One region of the Xanthomonas sp. CFBP 8152 genome, then DNA from elsewhere that is predicted to be linked to it. Evidence: predicted binding sites of a transcription regulator. Region 1 holds the regulator's gene; each other region holds the start of a gene.

What was found. The regulator FliA, encoded in region 1, starts transcription of late flagellar genes. The targets are predictions, from matches to a motif close to TAAAGTTTNNCNNNCNNNGGCCGATAA.
Region 2: FHT09_RS11405 (GGDEF domain-containing protein) is a predicted target of FliA. The motif match lies at 2,356-2,382, and genes of this name have one in related genera.
Region 3: FHT09_RS04675 (STAS domain-containing protein) is a predicted target of FliA. The motif match lies at 1,529-1,555, and genes of this name have one in related genera.

Annotation. Positions count from the first base shown of each region.
Region 1 covers NZ_JACHNO010000005.1:166,684-171,193, forward strand. The annotation lists gene flhF (flagellar biosynthesis protein FlhF) at 1-1,000, shown strand, start outside; gene FHT09_RS17900 (MinD/ParA family protein) at 987-1,871, shown strand; gene FHT09_RS17905 (RNA polymerase sigma factor FliA) at 1,868-2,632, shown strand; gene cheY (chemotaxis response regulator CheY) at 2,655-3,047, shown strand; gene FHT09_RS17915 (protein phosphatase CheZ) at 3,047-3,673, shown strand; gene FHT09_RS17920 (chemotaxis protein CheA) at 3,676-4,510, shown strand, end outside.
Region 2 covers NZ_JACHNO010000002.1:877,813-882,322, forward strand. The annotation lists gene FHT09_RS11395 (1,4-alpha-glucan branching enzyme) at 1-355, opposite strand, end outside; gene glgA (glycogen synthase GlgA) at 352-1,935, opposite strand; gene FHT09_RS11405 (GGDEF domain-containing protein) at 2,420-4,048, shown strand; gene FHT09_RS11410 (DUF808 domain-containing protein) at 4,209-4,510, opposite strand, start outside.
Region 3 covers NZ_JACHNO010000001.1:1,116,155-1,120,664, forward strand. The annotation lists gene FHT09_RS04670 (chemotaxis protein CheA) at 1-1,069, opposite strand, end outside; gene FHT09_RS04675 (STAS domain-containing protein) at 1,086-1,415, opposite strand; gene mfd (transcription-repair coupling factor) at 1,914-4,510, opposite strand, start outside.

The DNA of each region.
Region 1 (4,510 bases):
GCAGATCCTGCCGCCGGCCGCGTTGCCGCCGCTGGTGGTCGCCCCGCCGGCCCTGGCCGCGGTGCCGGTCGCCGCCGCCCCGGCGCCGCAGAACGATGAAGAACTCAAGCAGCTGCGCGGCGAGCTGGCGCTGATGCGGCAGATGATCGAGCGCGAAATGAACCGCCTCACCGACGAGCGCCTGCGTGGCTCACCGGTGCGTGCGCAGGCCCTGGAACTGATGGACGACTACGGCTTCGACGCCGGCCTGATCCGCGACGTGGCACTGCAGATCCCGGCCGATACCGAATTGCACCGCGGCCGCGGGCTGATGCTGGGGCTGCTGTCCAAGCGCCTGCCGGTGGCCCCGGTCGACCCGCTGGAACGCGGCGGCGTGATCGCCCTGGTCGGCCCGACCGGCGCCGGCAAGACCACCACCATCGCCAAGCTCGCCCAGCGCTTCGCCGCCCAGCACGCCCCGCGCGACGTGGCCCTGGTCACCACCGACACCCAGCGCGTCGGCGGCCGCGAGCAGCTGCACAGCTACGGCCGTCAGCTCGGCATCGCCGTGCACGAGGCCGACAGCGCCGGGAGCCTGCTGGAACTGCTCGAGCGCCTGCGCGACTACAAGCTGGTGCTGATCGACACCGCCGGCATGGGCCAGCGCGACCGCGCCCTGGCCGCGCAGCTGAACTGGCTGCGCGCCGCGCACCAGGTCACCTCGCTGCTGGTGTTGCCTGCCAACGCGCACTTTTCCGACCTCGACGAGGTCGTGCGCCGCTTCGCCCACGCCAAGCCCCAGGGCGTGGTGCTGACCAAACTTGACGAGACCGGCCGCTTCGGTAGTGCGCTGTCGGTCGTCGTCGATCACCAAATGCCCATCACCTGGGTGACTGACGGACAGCGGGTCCCCGACGACCTGCACCGCGCCAATGCCGCCAGTCTCGTTCTTCGCCTTGAAGATTTGCGGCGCGCTGCCGATAAGCCCTGTACTCCGGAGCACAACCATGCAGTCGCGTGAATACGCCAAGCTGACCAACGCCTTCCCCCTGTCGGCGACCCGTCCCGAGCCCCTGGGCCCGGTGCGCACCATCGCCGTGACCGGCGGCAAGGGCGGCGTGGGGAAAACCAACATCTCCGCCAACCTTGCCGTGGCCTTGGCCGACATGGGCAAGCGCACCCTGCTGCTGGATGCCGACCTGGGCCTGGCCAACCTGGACGTGGTGCTGGGCCTGTCGCCCAAGTACACCCTGGCCGACCTGATCGCCGGCCGCTGCACGCTGGATGAAGTGATCATCGAAGGCCCCGGCGGCGTGCTGGTGGTCCCGGCCGCTTCCGGTCGCCGCCATATGGCCGAACTGGCCCCCGCCCAGCACATCGGCCTGGTCAACGTGTTCTCCGAACTGGAACGCGACCTGGACGTGATGGTCATCGACACCGCCGCCGGCATCACCGACAGCGTGCTGACCTTCTGCCAGGCCGCGCAGGACACCGTGGTGGTGGTCTGCGACGAACCGGCCTCCATCACCGACGCCTACGCGCTGATCAAGGTGCTCTCGCGCGAGCGTGGCGTGGACCGCCTGCAGATCATCGCCAACATGGTGCGCGACCCCAACGAAGGCCGCCTGCTGTACGACAAGCTGTCGCGGGTGTGCGAAAAGTTCCTCGGCGACGTGTCGCTGAACTACCTCGGCCACGTGCCGCAGGACGATTGGTTGCGTCTGTCGGTGCAGCGCCAGCAACCGGTCATCAAGGCCTACCCCGCCAGTCCGTCGGCGCAGGCCATCGCAGAAATCGCTCGCCGTACCTCGCGCTGGCAGGCCCCCACGGTGCCGCGCGGCAATGTCGAGTTCTTCGTCGAACGCATCATCCAACGGGGAGTGGCCGCATGAGCACCGCCACCGCAACAGCCAGCGCGCAGTACCGCGCCGTGCAGCGCAACAACGCCAACGATATCGTCACCCAACACGCCGACCTGGTGCGCCGCATCGCCCACCATCTGGCCGCGCGCCTGCCGGCGAGCGTGGAAGTGGACGATCTGATCCAGGCCGGCATGATCGGCCTGATCGAAGCCTCGCGCAGTTACGACTCAGAGCAGGGCGCCTCGTTCGAGACCTATGCCTCGATCCGCATCCGTGGCTCGATGATCGACGAGATCCGCCGGGGCGACTGGGTACCGCGGTCGGTGCACCGTCGCGCACGCGACGCTGCCGCTGCCGTCCGCAAGATCGAACAGCACACCGGCCGCGCCGCCGCTGCCACCGAAGTGGCCGCCGCGATGGAAATACCGCTGCCCGATTACCTGCGTCTGATGGAAGATGCCGCCCGCGGCCAGGTGCTGAGCCTGGAGTCGCGGATCGAGGATCATGGCGAGCTGGACACCACCGCCAAGGGTGGCCCCAATCCGCAGCAGATGATGGAGCGTGGCGAATTCGGCCGCGAGCTGGGCAAGGCGATCGGCCAGTTGCCCGAGCGCGAGCAGCTGGTGCTGTCGCTCTACTACGAACAGGAATTGAACCTGAAAGAAATCGGCGCCGTGCTCGGTGTCAGCGAATCGCGCGTCTGCCAGATCCATGGCCAGGCGGTGGTACGTCTGCGCGGCCGCCTCAAGGTCTTCGAACTGGCCGACGCCGGTGTCGAAATTGACGAATAATTTTTCGTGTTAGGAGCTTGATGTGAACAAGAACATGCGGATTTTGATCGTGGACGACTTCTCGACGATGCGACGCATCGTCAAGAATCTGTTGGGCGATCTTGGCTTCACCAATACCGCAGAGGCCGAAGACGGCAACAGCGCGTTGGCTGCGTTGCGGTCCGGCCCGTTCGATTTCGTGGTCACCGACTGGAACATGCCTGGCATGACCGGCATCGACCTGCTGCGCAACATCCGCGCCGACGCCAAGCTCAAGCACCTGCCGGTGATGATGGTGACTGCCGAAGCCAAGCGCGAGCAGATCATCGAAGCGGCCCAGTGCGGCGTGAACGGCTACATCATCAAGCCGTTCACCGCGCAGACGCTGGAAGAGAAACTGGGCAAGGTATTCGAACGTCTGGCGGCGACCGCCTGATGAACGTCACCGTGGACACCAATGCCGAACGCGCCGCGTTGATCGACCGCCTGCAGGGCGCGCTCGATGCACTGGAAAGCGGTGACGAAGCTGCGTGGAAGCGCGAGGTCGACCACCTCGCCGCCCTGCGCACGCGCCCGATGATGCAGGGCCTGAGCCGGCTCGCGCGCGAACTCGGTCAGGCGCTGGGCGAGTTGCCCACCGTGCCCGAAGAGGCCGGCGAGCTGGACGATGCCTGCTCGCGCCTGGACCACGTGGTGGAAATGACCGAGAAGGCCAGCCATCGCACGCTGGATCTGGTCGAGGAATGCCGTGAGCTGGCCAACCAGCTACGCGACGGCGGTCTGAATCAGGACCAGGGCGCGCTGATGGACAAGATGCGCCACAACCTGACCGAGCTGTCGCTGGCGCAGAGCTACCAGGACCTGAGTGGGCAGATCATCCGGCGCGTGGCCGGCATCGTCCGGCGCGTGCACGAGGGTTTCGGTGCGCTCGGCCTGCCGCCGAAGAATCCAGAGCCGAAGAAAGACGACGGCGGTCTTGCCGGTCCTGCAGTCAAGGGCCTGGACCGTCACGCGGTGTCGCAGGACGACGCCGATGACCTGCTGTCCGGATTGGGGCTGTAACCATGAGTGCTGTTCCAGACGATATTGCTGCCGATTTCATCGTCGAGGCCCAGGAAATCCTGGATCGCCTCGGCGAACAGCTGGTGTCGCTGGAGCAGGCACCGGACGAAGCCGATCAGCTCAATGCGGTATTCCGCGGCTTTCACACGCTCAAGGGCGGCGCCGGCTTTCTGGCGATCAAGCCCATGGTCGAGCTCTGCCACGCCGCCGAGGAAACCCTGGGCATGGCGCGCTCCGGCCAGGCAGTGTTGCAGGCGCATCACTTCGATGCCGCGCAGCAGTCGCTGGATTACCTGCAGGCCATGCTGGATGCAATGGGCTCGGGCGAAGCCGTGCCGCATGCACCGGCCTCGCTGATTGCGCAGTTCGATGCCAAGAGCGGCCCGCCGGCGGTCAAGGCCGCGCCCAAGGCCGCCGCCGCAGCGCCCGCACCCGACGACGCACATGGCGCCGCTGCGCCCGGCGCCAAGGCCGCGCCCAAGGCGGCGGCCAAGGGAGCCGACGCCGAGCAGACCGTGCGCGTGGACACCAAGCGCCTGGATGCCATCGTCAACCTGATCGGCGAACTGGTGCTGTCGCGCAATCGCCTCAAGACCCTGCGCACCCGCCTGCGCGACGAGGAACTCGACCGCGCGGTCAGCACGCTGGACATCGCCACCGCACGCCTGCAGACCGCGGTGATGCGCACCCGCATGCAGCCGGTCAGCAAGGTGTTTGCGCGCTTCCCCAAGGTGGCCCGCGATGTCGCGCGCACGCTGTCCAAGGAAGTGGAGCTGGAACTGATCGGCGCCGAGACGGAACTGGACCGCAACCTGGTCGAGGCCCTGGCCGACCCGC
Region 2 (4,510 bases), on a different contig from region 1:
CGGCAAAGGCGTAAGGGTCTTCGATCTCCTGCACCACGTCCGGCCACACGATGCGCAGCCGATACGGGCCTTCGACCGCCAGCGTGCCCTCGAACACACCATCGACCGGGCCGGCCTGCATGCGCGCCAGCAACTTGCCGCGCGGATCGATCAGGCCCATCGCCTCGGCACCGGGCGCCAGCACGCGCACCAGCCGGCGGCCGTCTGCCTGGAGATGCGAACCCAATACCGCGAATGCATCGGCAGGCAGGCCATCGGCCAGCGCCTGAACGCGCTGTACTGGATCAGACATCCCGTCCATGGTCACCGCCGTCGCTTCCGTCTCCTGCCCCTGCACGCCCAGCCGTTCGCTCATGACACCGTCGCAAACGCGGGAGCGGTCGCGGCGGTGCGTTCGTACAGCGAGAGGTATTTCTTGCCCGCCACGTCCCAGCCACTGGGACGCAGCATCGCCGCGCGGCGCATCGCCGACAGCAGGCTGGGCAAGCGGAAGGTGCGAAACGCGCGTTCCAGGCAGCGGCGCAAGGCCTCGACGCTGGCGTGCTGGAACAAAAAGCCGGTGACGCCGTCATCCACCGTGTCGATCAGACCACCGGTGGCGTGCGCGATCGGCAGGCAGCCAAAGCGCTGCGCATACATCTGGCTCAAGCCGCACGGCTCGAAGCGCGAGGGCATTAGCAGGAAGTCGGCGCCGGCAAACATGCGCCGCGCCAGGCCTTCCTCGAAACCGATGAAGGCACCGACCTGGCCCGGATAGCGCCGGGTCAGCTCGGCGACCTGTTGCTCGATCTCCGGCTCGCCGCCGCCGATCACCGCGATCTGGCCGCCGGCCGCCACGATCTGCGGAGCGACCTCGCAAATCAGGTCCAGGCCCTTCTGGTGCACCAGCCGCGATACCACCGCAAACAGCGGGCCGGTGCTCTCGCGCAACCCGAAGGCCTTGCGCACCTGCGCAGCGTTGGCCTGACGGCCCTGCCACTGATTCACGCTGAAATGCGTATCCAGATATTCGTCGGTGCGCGGGTCCCAGCTGGCGTCGATGCCGTTGACGATGCCGGTCAGCGCACCCTTGGCGGCGCGGCCGGCCAGCAGGCGGTCCAGGCCACAGCCCTGCGCCGGGCCGGTGATCTGCTGGGCATAGCTGACGCTGACCGTGTTGACGTGGTCGGCATGCACGATGCCGCCGCGCAGGAACGACATCTGCCCGTAGAACTCCAGCTCGGCCACATGCTCGGCCGGAATGCCCAGCGCAGCGGCCATCGAATACGGCACCAGGCCCTGGTAGGCCAGGTTATGGATGGTCAACAGGCACGGCGTGGTGCCGCCGGACCAGCGCACATAGGCAGCAGCCAGCGCGCACGGCCAGTCGTTGAGGTGCAGCAGGCGCGGCTTCCAGCCCAGCCCGGCATGGCCGGCGGCGATCTGCGCGGCAGCATGCGACAAGGTGGCAAAGCGGATCGCGTTGTCTTCGAACTCCGAGCCGCTGGTGCTCACGTACGGCGAGCCATCGCGTTCGAACAGCTCCTTGGACAGCAGGATGTAGATCGGCAGGCCGTCCGATTGCACGATGCGACCGATGTCGCAGGCCGGCAATGCGGCGTGCGCCAGTACCCGTCCGACGATCTCCACCTTGCCCGCACGCGCCAGCACCGCACGGTAGCCAGGGATCAGCACCCGGACGTCGTAGCGATGGCGCAGCGCGCGTGGCAGCGCCGCAGCCACATCGCCCAGACCGCCAGCCTTGATGAAGTCCGCCATCTCCGACACCACAAACAAGGCACCGCGGGTATCGGCCGGCGACACCGGCAGGCGCTCGTGATGGCGAATGAAGCGACCGCGTGCATCACGCGGTCGCCCGCTCTTCTTGAGAGTGGGGAGCATCGTGCTGCGCTCGAAGCGTGCAGTAGTGGCGTGAAGCGGCATCATGGCAACCATCTAAACGTCCGTCGTAAAGTGGGTGGAGACGGAAAACAGCGAAGCGACAACCATCATCTGCCGATTCAGCCAGACGACCTGCTACGAATGAGGAGCGGGGCCAACGCGCGTACTCCACGTTGTCCTTGGGACGAATCTACACCCCGGGCAAATAAAATATGCGTGAATACGTGCTGACTTTTCCGCGACACCGACATGCCCATGCGCATGGTTATGCATGCCCACTGGCATAAGCGGCGCATTGCAGTGCGATGACATCCCTGCCGTGGTGCGCGATCGTTGAAACGCACCGAAAGCGGGCGATGACGGTGGCGCCCGCCATCACCCGCCTGACTTGTTCAGGCATGCACGCAGGTTGCGCATCGCCCACTCCCTGGCATCGGCGGGCATGCCGGACCAGCCCAGACCTGTCCAGACCGCTTAAGCACAACGCCTGCGCGCCGATAACCAGCGAGAGCATCAAGACTTTCCGAGATCCCGGCGCATGGCAGACCAGCCTGAACTTCCAAGCCGCCCACGTGGCGGGCTGCGCCGCCTGTTGCCCTGGGGCGGCGCGGACAGCGCACGCCCGGCCGCCGCCCTGCCCAGCGTGATCGGCAGCGAGCGCAGCGGGCACGGCTTGGCCGCGCATCAGCTGGTGCCGGCCAAGAACAAATCCGGCGCGCACGACCCGGCCGCCGCCACCGCCTTGCTGATGCGCCTGTTCTCGCATGCCGCGCATCCGGAGGCCTTGCTGCTGGCCTTTGCAGAGGGCATCACCAGCCTGCACGGCGAGCTCGGCGACATGGGTGTGCGCCTGAGCGCGGCCTATGCGGCCGGCGACTGGCCAGGCTACGGTCGCGCCTTGCGGCAATTGATCGACAAGTACATCCGCACCATCGATACCGGCGATTCGCTGGCCGAAGGACGCACCGAAGCCGAACAACTGCGCGACCTGCTGCGTCACGCGCTGGGCAATGCATTGGCCACGCTGCTGCAACGCAGCCCGGAATTGGCCGAAGAAGCACAGACCCTGGCCTCGGCACTGCGCCATTGGCGTCCCGGCCATGAGCTGATCACCCTGGAACAACGCTTGCGCGAACTGAGTCATCAGATCGGCCTACGTGCCGAAGATGCCAGCGAGCAGCAGAATCTCCTGCTCGGCTTGTTCGACCTGTTGCTGGAGAACGTTGGCGAACTGCTCGACGATCGTAGCTGGCTGCAGGGCCAGATCTCGGTGGTCCGCCAGCTGATCTCCGGGCCGTTGGACGTCGGCTCGATCGAGCAGGCGCGCGGCACCTTGCGCGAGGTCATCTATAAACAGGGTCTGCTCAAGCAGGGCATTGCCGACTCCAAGACCGCGATGCGCGAGATGATGGTGTCCTTCGTCGAGCGGCTCGACGGCATGGCCACCAGTACCGGCGAATACCACGACCGCGTTGCCGGCTATTCGCAGGCGATCGGCGATGCCCGCAGCATTCCCGACCTCAACCGGCTCCTGCAGGACGTGTTGCAGGACACTGCCGGCGTGCAGGCGCAGGCGCTGGCCGCGCGCGACGAGCTGCTGGCCGCACGTCGCCAGGTCGAAGACTCCGAGCAGCGCATCGCCTTGCTCGAACAGGAGCTCAAGGACGTGGCCGGCCTGGTACGCGAAGACCAGCTGACCGGCGCGTTGAACCGGCGCGGCTTCGAAGAGCTGTTCCAGCGCGAGGCCGCACGCACCCAGCGCGGCGGGCAACCGCTGTGCGTGGCGATGCTGGATCTGGACGACTTCCGCCGTCTCAACGAGACCCACGGCCACGCCGGCGGCGACGCCGCGCTGCGCCACACCGTGGACGTGGCCAGGTCGGTGCTGCGCACCACCGATGCCATCGCCCGCTTCGGCGGCGAGGAGTTCGTGCTGCTGTTGCCGGACTCCACCATCTTCGAAGCCAGCGCGGCGGTGATCCGCCTGCAGCGCGCCCTGGCCCAACGCTCGTTGCTGCACGACGACGTGCGCGTGTTTGTCAGCTTCAGCGGCGGCGTGGCGCTGCGCCATCTCGACGAAGCCCAGGACGATGTGATCCGCCGTGCCGACCGCGCCATGTACGAGGCCAAGGCTGCCGGCAAGAATCGGGTGATCAGCGCGGATTAGCCCCGCAGACCCCGGTCTGCAGCGTCGATCGGTCGGACCAGGCACCCGGCGCACAACCCAGATGCGCCGGAGGTTCTTCGATTGCTTTGCCGGGCCCCGATCACGACCAGCCGCTGCAGTGCGGCAGCCAGGTGCTCTCCCGGCCCGCCGCAGTACGGCGTCAGTGCGCCGCCGGCTTCCCGCGCAGCTTCTGGAACAGCATCACCGCGCCCAGCACGATCGCACCGGCAATCACGCCGACCAGCATGTTGCCCAGTGCATCGACCAACCAGCCCAGGCTGCCGGCCGACTTGGCAAGGTCCTGCACGATGTGATGCAGCGCCGGGATGTTGTGCACCAGGATGCCGCCGCCGACCAGGAACATCGCCAGCGTGCCGGCCACCGACAGGAACTTCATCAGCCACGGGGCGGCCACCAGGATGCCGCGACCCAGCGCAGCCAGCGCTGCGCCCTTCTTGGTCA
Region 3 (4,510 bases), on a different contig from region 1:
TGAAGGTGCCACCGATCTTGACCATGCGCAGTTGCAGGGCGCTTTCGCGCACCTCTTCCACCAGGCCGGCCAGGATCGAGGCCGACTCCAGCAACTGCGTGTCGCCGGTGCGTTGTGCGTTGGCATTGGTGCCGGCCACGGCGATGATGAGTTCGCCGACCAGGTCGATCATGCGATCGAGCTTGTCGGCATCGACGCGGATCGAGCGCGCGTCGGTGTTGCGTGCGCCGGTGTCCTGCGCCGCACGCACCGGCGCTGTGGCCGGGGCGGCAGCCAGCAAGCCGACGATCGGCGCTGCGGCAGCCACGGCCGGCTCGCTTGCAAGCACGGCGGTGGCGTTTGACGGCGCCGGCACCGAGATGATTTCCAGATCGCAGTCTTCGCGTACGAACTCGAACACGTCCTCGATGGCGGCACGGTCGGCATCGCTGCGTAGCAGGATCTGGAAACCGAGATAATTGGCTTCCGGATCGAGTGCCTCAAAGCTCGGCAGCTGGCTGACGTCGGTGCTGATCGACTCGACCGAACCCAGCCCACGCAGATTGCGAATCAGCTTGAGCGGCGAGTTGCCGTAGCGCAGCGCGTCGGCGAACAGTTTCAGCGTGATGCGCCAGTAACCGCTCTGTTTTTCCGGAATGCTGTGCTGGAGGGCCGTGGCAGTGACACCGCATGCGCTGACCTGCAGGTAGGTCTGCAATTGTGCCAGCAGGGGCTCGGCCTCTGCAGCCAATGCGGCGGCATCGGCGTGACCGGGGTCGGCCGCAGTTTCCACCAGCGCATGGATGTGGTCGCAGCACACCAGCAGCAGCGCGATCAGTTCCGAGCTCAGCGTCAGCGCGTCATCGCGCACCAGGTCCAGCACGCTTTCCACCACATGGGTGAAGCCGACCAGTTGCGGCAGATCGAACAGTCCGCCCGAGCCCTTAATGGTGTGCGCCGCACGGAAGATCGCATTGACCGCGTCCGGCGAGGATTCGCCACGCTCGGCTTCGAGCAGATGACGTTCCATGTCTTCGAGCAGATCCCGGCTCTCGGCCAGGAAGGTCTGCATCAGCTGATTCATGTCCATGCGCGTTGCCAGTCCGTTAGTGAATGCGTTCGCCGATACCTGCAACCGCATGCGGGTACAGCGCTTCGAGCAGGCCGAGCAGTTCGATCACATCGACCACCGCGCGGCTGGAATCGGTCAGCGAAAACGGCCGTCCGTCGGCCTGGATCGCCTGCTTGGTCGCCAGCAGCAGCTGCAGACCGGTGGTATCGATCTCGCTGACGGCCCCCAGGTCCAGATGCAATCCACCCGGATGCAGCAATGCCGGCTGCAGCAGCGGCTTGAGTTCTGCAGCGCGACGGATGGTCATCTCGCCTTCGAGGGCGAGCGTCAGCGGCGCGGGTAGATCGGACAGGAGCGTGTTCATTGATGCCTCAACGATGCGATGGCGCACGGGTGCGTGCCTGGACGCGGAAGACGGTCGCTCCGGCGTGGGCTCGCGGGCATCTCTGCACACGGGGATCACGCCGGTCCATGCAGGTATCGGCGCGCGGCAGGAATATTGAGGCCAAATTCACTGCGGTGACGGATTTGCGAAACCCATCACTTCCCGGACATTAACTGCTCAGCTTTGTCGCAAGCAGACTCAGGAACCAATGTCCTGGACAGCCCCGCAGGACAGCCAGCCGGATGGTGGCCTGCTTTTCCTGCGTGCGGCCTGGATGGGTGCGCCGCCGCTGCCGGGAATGCACACGAAACAGGCAGCAGCGGTCACGCACCGGCATCGCAAGGTGCTGCGCGTAGTGAAATGCCGCACTGGACCGGGTTCACTCCGCCCCGCAATTGCAAGGCGATCGACCCGTCCTTGCGTCTTCCATGACCGAGAGCGGTGCGCAAAGCAGGCGCCACCGCCCCGGGAGCTTCGTTATCTCGGCGCCAGCATCGTCAGCAGGCCGCGTGCGGCGTTGAAACGGTCGGCGCCTTCCGGCAGCGGCAGCTTGATGCGCAGCTTGTCCGGGCCGTCCATGGTGTAGATCTTGGGCTGCTTCTGGATCAGCTGGATCACCGCGACCGGGTCGATCGCCGGTTTTGCCTCGAAGACCAGCCGGCCGCCATTCTCGCCCAGGTCCAGCTTGCGCACACCCAGCGCATTGGCCTGCAGCTTGAGCTCGGCAATCGCAAACAGGTGCTTGACCGGGTCCGGCAGCAGGCCGAAGCGGTCGATCATCTCCACCTGCAATTCGCGCAGCGCATCGGCATCGCGTGCGCTGGAGATGCGCTTGTACAGCGTCAGGCGCGTATGCACATCGGGCAGATAGTCCTCGGGAATCAGCGAGGCCACGTGCAGCTCGACCTCGGCGCCACGAACCTCCTCGCCGGCATCCAGGTCCGGCAGCTTGCCCTGGCGGATGCTGCGCACCGCGCGTTCCAGCAACTCGGTATAGAGGCTGAAACCGACCTCGGCCATCTGCCCGCTCTGGTCTTCGCCCAGCAGCTCGCCGGCACCACGGATTTCCAGATCGTGCGTGGCCAGGGTGAAGCCGGCGCCGAGCTCGTCCATGGAGGCGATCGCTTCCAGGCGCTTCTCCGCATCGGAGGTCATCGAGCGACGATCCGGCACCACCAGGTACGCATAGGCGCGGTGATGCGAGCGGCCGACGCGGCCGCGCAGCTGGTGCAACTGGGCCAGGCCGAAGCGGTCGGCGCGGTTGATGATGATGGTGTTGGCATTGGGGATGTCGATGCCCGACTCGATGATCGTGGTCGACAGCAACACGTTGAAGCGCTGCTTCTGGAAATCCAGCATCACCCGTTCCAGCTCGCGCTCGGGCATCTGCCCGTGGGCGATGCCGATGCGCGCTTCCGGCACCAGTTCGGACAACTCGCGTTGCATGCGCACGATGCTTTCCACATCGTTGTGCAGGAAGTACAGCTGCCCGCCGCGACTGAGCTCGCGCTGGAAGGCCTCGCGCAGCAGCGTGTTGTCCCAGGCGGTGATGAAGGTCTGCACCGCCAGCCGGTTCGGCGGCGGGGTGGCGATGATCGACAGGTCGCGCAGGCCGGCCATGGCCATGTTGAGCGTGCGCGGGATCGGCGTGGCGGTGAGCGTGAGCAGATGCACGTTGGCGCGCATCGCCTTGAGCGCCTCCTTCTGCCGTACACCGAAGCGCTGCTCTTCGTCGACCACGACCAGGCCCAGGTCCCTGAACTTGACGTCCGGCTGCAGCAGCCGGTGCGTGCCGATGATCACGTCGATCTCGCCGCTGGCGACCTTCTCCAGCTCGGCCTTGATTTCCTTGGTGCTCTTGAAGCGCGACAGCACTTCCACCTTCATCGGGTAATCGGCGAAGCGGTCGCGGAAATTGCGGTAATGCTGCTCGGCCAGCAGCGTGGTCGGCACCAGCACGGCGACCTGCTTACCGGCGCTTGCCGCGGCAAATGCGGCACGCACGGCCACTTCGGTCTTGCCGAAGCCGACGTCGCCGCAGACCACGCGGTCCATCGGCTGGCTGCTGCCTAGATCGCGCAGCGTCGCATCGATGGCCGCCAGCTGGTCGGCGGTTTCCTCGAATGGAAAACCGGCCGCGAACGGCTCGTACATCGCTCGGTCCACCTGCAAGGCCAGACCGGCACGCGCACGTCGGCGGGCCTGGATTTCCAGCAATTCGGCCGCCACGTCGCGGACCTTTTCGGCCGCCTTGCGCTTGGCCTTGGTCCATTGCTCGCCGCCGAGCGAATGCAGCGGCGCGGTCTCGGCCGAGGCGCCGGAATAACGGCTGATCAGATGCAGCTGCGCCACCGGCACATACAACCGGTCGCCCTTGGCGTATTCGATTTCCAGGAACTCGCCGGGCATGCCGCCGGCATCGAGCACGATCAGCCCGCGGTAGCGGCCGACACCGTGATCCTCGTGCACGATCGGCGCGCCTTCGGACAGTTCGCCCAGATCGCGGATGATCGCTTCCGGCTCGCGTCCGACCCGGCGGCTGCGGCGTGGCTGGTTGGCGCGCTCGGGAAACAGCTGGCGCTCGGTCAGTACCGCAATCTGCGGGGCGTCCAGCGCAAAGCCGTCTTCCAGCGGCGCCACGGTGATGCCGAAGCGCAGCCCGGGCGCAGCCAGGAAGGCGGGCAGGTCGGCGACCACCTCCGGCTTCAACTGCGCGGCGGCCAGCACTTCCATCAAGGCTTCGCGACGACCGGCAGTATCTGCGGCCACCAGCACGCGGCCAGGGTAATGGCCCAGGAACGAGGCCAGCGCCTGACCGGCCGGTGCGTCTTTTGCCGCCACCGGCAGCGGCGGTAACGGCTGGTCGCCGAGTGCGGCGGCCTCGTCGATACGCGGATGATCGCTGGCCCAGACTTCGATACGCGCCAGCTTGTTGAGCCGCTCGCGCAATGCGTCCGGCGATTGATACAACTCGTCCGGCGTCAGCAGCGGGCGTTCCACATCGTGGCGGCGCTGCTCGTAGCGGTCCTGTGTCTGCGCCCAGAACGTGTCCGCCGCGTTGGAGACGCCGGTGG